Regions from separate parts of the Streptomyces spongiicola genome, predicted to be linked through region 2. Evidence: riboswitches for the same ligand, from Rfam matches in the RefSeq annotation. Region 2 holds a riboswitch; the other holds the start of a gene.
The links. Region 2 has a riboswitch for S-adenosylmethionine ahead of DDQ41_RS03405 (aminotransferase class V-fold PLP-dependent enzyme). Riboswitches for the same ligand answer to the same signal wherever they lie in the genome.

Region 1 (3,337 bases), 2.4 Mb from region 2:
AGGGTGCCGCCGAGGTCGTCGGTGAAGCGTACGTCGGGGAGGTCCCGCCCGCCGTTGTTGGTCGCCGTGATGGTGAAGGTGAGGGTGTCCCCACGGGCGACCCTCTGCGCCGACGCCGTCTTGGTGACCTCAAGGTCGGGGGTCGGCGCCGACCGGGCGGGAGCCGCCGGCGCGAAGCCCGTCGTGGCGGTCGCGGCCCCCGCGGCGACCGCCAGGGCCCCGAGGAGCCGGGGCCGATTGCCTCTGCTGCGCCCGCGGATCCTCGTCCGGTCCCGGCCGGGCACGGCCCGATCCGGACGGGAGAGCCGTGCGCCCTCTGATCTCACATTGCCCATAAGTCTGAAATGTAGACAATCATCCCGGCTGGGCCGTGTTACGCCGCGCCCGTGTCGCACCGCGCCGCGCCCGTGCTGCGTCGTGCTCGTGCTCGTGCTCGTGCTCGTGTCACGCCGCTCCTCCGCTCCTGCGCTCCTCCGCTCCTGCGCTCCTCCGCTCCTCCGCTACGCCGCGCCCGTGTTGCGCCGTCCCGCCCGGGCCGCGTACTCGGGGACGTCCCTCATCGGTGGCCGCTCCTCCGTGTCCACCGCGTGCGTTCGCGGGACGAACCCGTCCTCGGCGCGCTCGAACTGGGTCAGCGCCGGGCGGACCAGGTGTCCACGCGAGAGGCGCAGCTGGGCGGTGCGGTAGATCGCCGCCGCCATCCGGCCCAGCGCCTGGCCGTCCTGGTGGCGGTGCCGCCGTACGCCCACGTCCACCTGCGCCAGCGCGTCCAGGCCCACCGTGTGCAGCGCGTCCACCAGCAGGCCCAGCTCCACCCCGTAGCCGACCGGGAACGGCAGCCGCTCCAGGAGCGAGCGGCGCGCCGCGTACTCCCCGCCGAGCGGCTGGACGAACCCCGCGAGCTGCGGCCAGTGCAGATTGAGCAGCGGTCGCGCCACCAGTTCGGTCACCCTGCCGCCCTGGCCGGGCGTGTCGCCGAGCGGCCGGTCGTACATCGCCTTGACGAACTGCACCTCGGGGTCGGTCAGCAGCGGGCCGACGATCCCGGAGACGAAGCCGGCGGAGAACTCCTTCAGGTCGGCGTCGACGAAGCAGACGACGTCGCCGGTGGTCGCCAGCAGGGAGCGCCACAGCACCTCGCCCTTGCCCGGTACGGCCGGGACGCGCGGGAGTACGGAGTCCCGGTGCACCACCCGGGCGCCGGCCCGGGCCGCCGACTCGGCGGTGCGGTCCGTCGACCCCGAGTCGACGACGACCAGCTCGTCGACGAGCGGTACCGCGCCGGTCATCAGTTCGCGCCGGATCGCGGTGACGATCTCGCCGACCGTCGCCTCCTCGTTCAGCGCGGGGAGCACCACGCTGACCGTGGTGCCCTGCTTGGCGGACAGCAGCCGGTCCAGTGGGCGGTCGGCCACCGACCAGGACCGCCGGGCCAGCCAGCGCTCCACCTCTTCCAGCACATGATCTCCATCTCGCGGATCGGACGGTCGTCTCAAGCGTCCGGGGGTTCGGTTACAGTCTTGAACAACGCGGACCGCCGATGCATGTCGGGGTCGCCACGCGGACACAACCGAATACCGCTCATCCAGAGGGGCAGAGGGACACGGCCCGTTGAAGCCCCGGCAACCCTCCAGCCGATCTCGTCGCGCGTCGCGGCCGAGGCTCACGGCTAGGGAAGGTGCCAATTCCGTCTCGCGGCGAGGTGCGCCGCGGGGAAGATGAGGAGAAAGGGCCTCGCCTCCATGGCTGTGCAGACCGTCGCCACCACTTCCGATTCTGCCGACACCGTCGACCTGGGTCCCGCCTCCGGGCTCTCCTGCCGCGAATGCGGTGAACGTTTCGCCCTCGGTCCGATCTTCGCCTGTGAGGCGTGTTTCGGGCCGCTCGAGGTCGTGTACGACCTGCCGGGCGGCGACCCCGAGGAACTGCGCAAGCGGATCGAGAGCGGTCCGGACAACATCTGGCGCTACGCGCCGCTGCTGCCCGTGCCCGCGGACGTGGCGGACAAGCCGAATCTGAACCCGGGCTTCACCAGGCTCGTCCGGGCCGACAACCTCGCCCGTGAGTTCGGCGTCACCGGCGGCCTCTGGGTCAAGGACGACTCCGGGAACCCCACGCACTCCTTCAAGGACCGGGTCGTGGCCCAGGCGATCGAGGCCGCCCGCGCCTTCGGTTTCACGACGCTCTCCTGCTCCTCCACGGGCAACCTGGCCGGCGCGGTCGGCGCCGCGGCCGCCCGTGCCGGCTTCCGTTCCTGCGTGTTCATCCCGCACGACCTGGAGCAGGGCAAGGTCGTGATGGCCGCCGTCTACGGTGGCGAGCTGGTCGGCATCGAGGGCAACTACGACGACGTCAACCGCTTCTGCTCCGAACTCATCGGCGACCCGGCGGGCGAGGGGTGGGGCTTCGTCAACGTCAATCTCCGCCCGTACTACGCCGAGGGTTCCAAGACGCTGGCGTACGAGATCTGCGAGCAGCTCGGCTGGCGGCTGCCGGATCAGATCGTCATCCCCATCGCCTCCGGCTCCCAGCTCACCAAGATCGACAAGGGGCTCCAGGAGCTGGTCGGGCTGGGCCTGGTGGAGGACCGGCCCTACCGGATCTTCGGCGCCCAGGCCGAGGGCTGCTCCCCCGTGTCCGCGGCCTTCAAGGCCGGCCACGACGTGGTCAGGCCGCAGAAGCCGGACACCATCGCCAAGTCCCTGGCGATCGGCAACCCGGCGGACGGCCCCTATGTGCTGGACATCTGCCGGCGCACCGGCGGCGCGGTGGAGGACGTCACCGACGAGGAGATCGTGGACGCGATCAAGCTGCTGGCCCGCACCGAGGGCATCTTCACCGAGACCGCGGGCGGCACGACCCTCGGCGTGGCGAAGAAGCTGATCGAGGCCGGGGTGATCGACCCGGCCCTCACCACGGTGGTCGTCAACACGGGTGACGGCCTCAAGACCCTCGACGCGGTGGCCCCGACCACGGGTATGTCCGCAGTCATCCGCCCCAACCTGGACTCCTTCCGAGAGGCTGGCCTCGTATGAGCGTCAACGTCCGCATCCCCACCATCCTCCGCACCTACACCGGCGGGCGGGCCGAGGTCCCGGCCGAGGGCGCAACCCTCGCCGAGGTCATCGCCGACCTGGAGAAGAACCACACGGGCATCGCGGCCCGGGTCCTGGACGACCAGGGCAGGCTCCGCCGTTTCGTGAACGTGTACGTCAACGACGACGACGTGCGCTTCGAGCAGGGCCTGGAGACGGCGACCCCGGACGGCGTCGGCGTGTCGATCATCCCCGCGGTGGCCGGCGGCTGACCGTCACCCAGAGTCAGCAGAAGAGCCCCC
Region 2 (3,337 bases):
CCGCCGGGCGCCGTCCCGGCGCGGTCCCGGCACTGTCCCGGCCCGTCCCGCGCGGGGCGCGCCGGGTGCGCCGGGTGCGCGACCGGTGTCGGGGCCGGGCGGGCGCCTGCGGACTCGCCCTGCGCTGGTCCTGCCGGTACTCCCAGGGCCCCCGGGCCGGGCGGGCGCCTGCGGGCTCGTCTGCCGCCAGCGCCGCTCCCCGGCCGCCCGGCCGGAGTGGGGCGGGCCCCCGGCCGCTGCTCCCCGGCCCCTCGGCCGCATGCGGCGGGACCTGCCCCGACGGCGGATGCGCGGGCGGATGCGCGGGCCGGTGCGCCGGCGGATCCGCCGGCCGGGCGCCCCGCCCCGGTCCGCACCTCTCACACCGCGGGCACGCAGCGCCCGTCCTCGGTGCGGTAGCTCCACCGCGCGCCGTCGCGCACCAACTCCCCGACCGCGCGGACGAACCGCTCGACGTGCTCGTCCGGCGTACCGGCGCCGAAGCTGACCCGGATCGCGTTGAGCGGCGCCCCCGCGCCCTCCGCCGGGCGGACCCCGGTCTCGCCCCGCTCGCCCCGCTCGCCCTCCGGGGCGCCGCACTCGCCGGGCTGCTGCGGATCGCCGCCCAGCAGCGTCCGCACCAGCGGGTGGGCGCAGAAGAGCCCGTCGCGCACACCGATGCCGTACTCGGCCGACAGCGCGGCGGCGAGGTGCGAGCTGTTCCAGCCCTCCACGACGAAGGAGACGACACCGACCCGGGCGGGGGTCCGCCCGCCGGAAGCCGACGGCGTGCCGCCGCCGAACAGCGACAGCACCCTGACCCCGGGTACCTCGGCCAGCCCGGCGAGGACCTTCTCGACGAGGTGCCGCTCGCGGTCGACGAGGGCGTCGAACCCGGCCTCCGTCAGCGCCCTGCACGCGGAGGCGATGGCATAGACGCCGATGACGTTCGGGGAACCGGCCTCGTGGCGGGCGGCGGTGGTGTGCCACTCGACGTCCACGCCGCCGCCGGCGCGGCGGGAGACCTTCCGCGAGGCGCCGCCGCCCGCAAGGTAGGGCTCGGCGTCCCGGAGCCAGTCCGCCCGCCCGGCGAGCACACCCGATCCGAACGGCGCGTAGAGCTTGTGGCCCGAGAAGGCGACCCAGTCGACCCCCAGCTTCCGGACGGAGACGGGGTGGTGCGGGGCGAGCTGGGCGGCGTCCAGCACGATACGCGCGCCGTGGGCGTGCGAGACGGCCGCCAGCTCGCGGACCGGCCACAGCTCGCCGGTCACATTGGACGCACCGGTCACACAGACCAGGGCGGGGGCACCGAGGTCCCGGCCGGAGAGCGCCGACTCCAGCGCCCTGACCGCCTGCTGCGGGGTGCGCGGGGCGTCCAGGTACGTCACACGCGCGTCCGTCCAGGGCAGCAGGGAGGCGTGGTGCTCGGTCTCGAAGACGAAGACCTCGCAGCCGCCGGGGAGCGCACCGGCCAGCAGGTTCAGCGAGTCGGTCGTCGACCGGGTGAACACGACCTGGTCGTCCTCGCGGCAGTCGAGGAACGCGTGGACGGTGGCCCTGCTGCTCTCGAACAGGTCGGTGGACAGCTGCGAGAGGTACCCGGCGCCGCGGTGGACGCTGCCGTAGTACGGGGCGTACGCGGCGACGTCGTCCCACACCCGTTGCAGGGCCGGGGCGCTGGCCGCGTAGTCGAGTGCCGCGTAGGTGACTTCACCGCCGGTCACGAGCGGGACGGTGACGTCCCGGCCGAGGACCGGCAGCGGGGCGCCGCAGCAGGGCGCATCCCCGGCGGCGGTGTCCGCGGCGGCGGTTCGCGCCGGCGCGGCCGAACCCGTGCCGGCGCAGGCAGGGACACAGGCACCGGCGCAGGCAGGGACACAGGCACAGGCACAGGCACAGGCAGGAGCACCGGTACCGGTAGAGACGCAGACGCAGGCGCAGGCACGAGCACCGGTGCCGGCAGGAGCAGCGTTGCAGTCGCAGGCAGGGACACGGGCAGGGACACAGGCGGAGGCAGGGGTGGCGGTGGTGCGGAGGCGCACGGACATGGCGGTGTCTCCCGGCGGTCGGGGGCGAGCTGGCGTGGGGAACCCGCACGGCGCGACGGCGGCACGGGGCGGCCGCTCCGCGTACGGGTGTTGCCTCGACGCACGCCTGGCGGCGTACGGAGGGGGGCGAGGGCCGACGGCCCGGGGCCGTGTCCGCTGGTCCGTCCGCCCGTCGGGCGGGCGGCGCTCACGGACGTGGCCTAACGCATTCGCTTGCTCACGAGAAGGCTCCCTCGAGGACCAGGACCCCAGGGATGCGACATTCACCGATGTCCGCGGGGTCCGCGCTTGCCGCAGACCTCGCTGCCTGCGGCCTGGTCTTCACCCGGGGCACCCCGCCACGGACGGAGGGTTGCCGGACAGCGGGCCGGGGCCGTCGTCGCTGTCACTCATGACCTTGGGAGGCATCCTGCCACAGGGTGCCCGGTGCGCAAGGCGCGGTCCGCCATCCGGACCGCGCCCGCCCCGCGCCCGCCGCGCCCGCCCCGCGCCCGCCGCGCCTCACGCGTGGCTCGCCGCCACCCACCGGTCCAAAGCGCGCCTGGCCGCGCCGGAGTCGATGGACTCCGCGGCCCGGGCCATGCCGGCCCTGATCTGCTCGACCAGACCGCCCTCGCCGTTCCCGAGCGCGGCGAGCGCCGCAGCCGAGTTCAGCAGGACCGCGTCCCGTACCGGCCCGCCCTCCCCGGCGAGGAGCCGGCGGGCGACATCGGCGTTGTACGAGGCGTCCGCGCCGCGCAGCGCCTCGACCGGGACCAGTTCGACGCCGACGTCCCGGGGGTCGAAGGACTCCTCGCGCACGGCGCCGTCCCGGACGACCCACACCCGCGAGGTCGCGGTGGTCGTCAGCTCGTCCAGGCCGTCGTCGCCGCGGAAGACCAGCGCGCTGGATCCGCGTGCGGCGAGCACACCGGCCATGATCGGGGCCATCCGGGCGTCCGCCACACCCGTGGCCTGAGCCCTCACCCGGGCGGGGTTGGTCAGCGGGCCGAGGAAGTTGAACGTCGTGCGGATGCCGAGTTCCCCGCGGGCCGCGGCGACGTGCCTCAGCGCCGGATGGAACCTCACCGCGAAGCAGAAGGTGATCCCCGCCTCGCCGGCGACCGCCGCGACCCGCTCGGGCGCCAGCTCCAGATTGACGCCGAGCTTCTCCAGGACGTCCGACGCCCCGCTCGCGCTGGACGCGGCCCGGTTGCCGTGCTTGACCACCTTCGCGCCCGTGCCGGCCACGACGATCGCGGACATGGTGGAGATGTTCACGGTCCTGGCGCCGTCGCCGCCGGTGCCGACGATGTCGACCGTCGCCC

Region 1: it holds a riboswitch for S-adenosylmethionine, as region 2 does, so the genes downstream of both, thrC (threonine synthase) here and DDQ41_RS03405 (aminotransferase class V-fold PLP-dependent enzyme) in region 2, are expected to answer to the same signal.

The regions. Positions count from the first base shown of each region.
Region 1 covers NZ_CP029254.1:3,181,855-3,185,191, reverse strand. Annotated here, with positions in the region: gene DDQ41_RS13885 (DUF11 domain-containing protein) at 1-335, opposite strand, end outside; gene DDQ41_RS13880 (glucosyl-3-phosphoglycerate synthase) at 501-1,460, opposite strand; SAM riboswitch class I at 1,579-1,725, shown strand; gene thrC (threonine synthase) at 1,743-3,035, shown strand; gene DDQ41_RS13870 (MoaD/ThiS family protein) at 3,032-3,307, shown strand.
Region 2 covers NZ_CP029254.1:804,214-807,550, forward strand. Annotated here, with positions in the region: gene DDQ41_RS03405 (aminotransferase class V-fold PLP-dependent enzyme) at 360-2,030, opposite strand; SAM riboswitch class IV at 2,310-2,427, opposite strand; gene trpD (anthranilate phosphoribosyltransferase) at 2,532-3,337, opposite strand, start outside.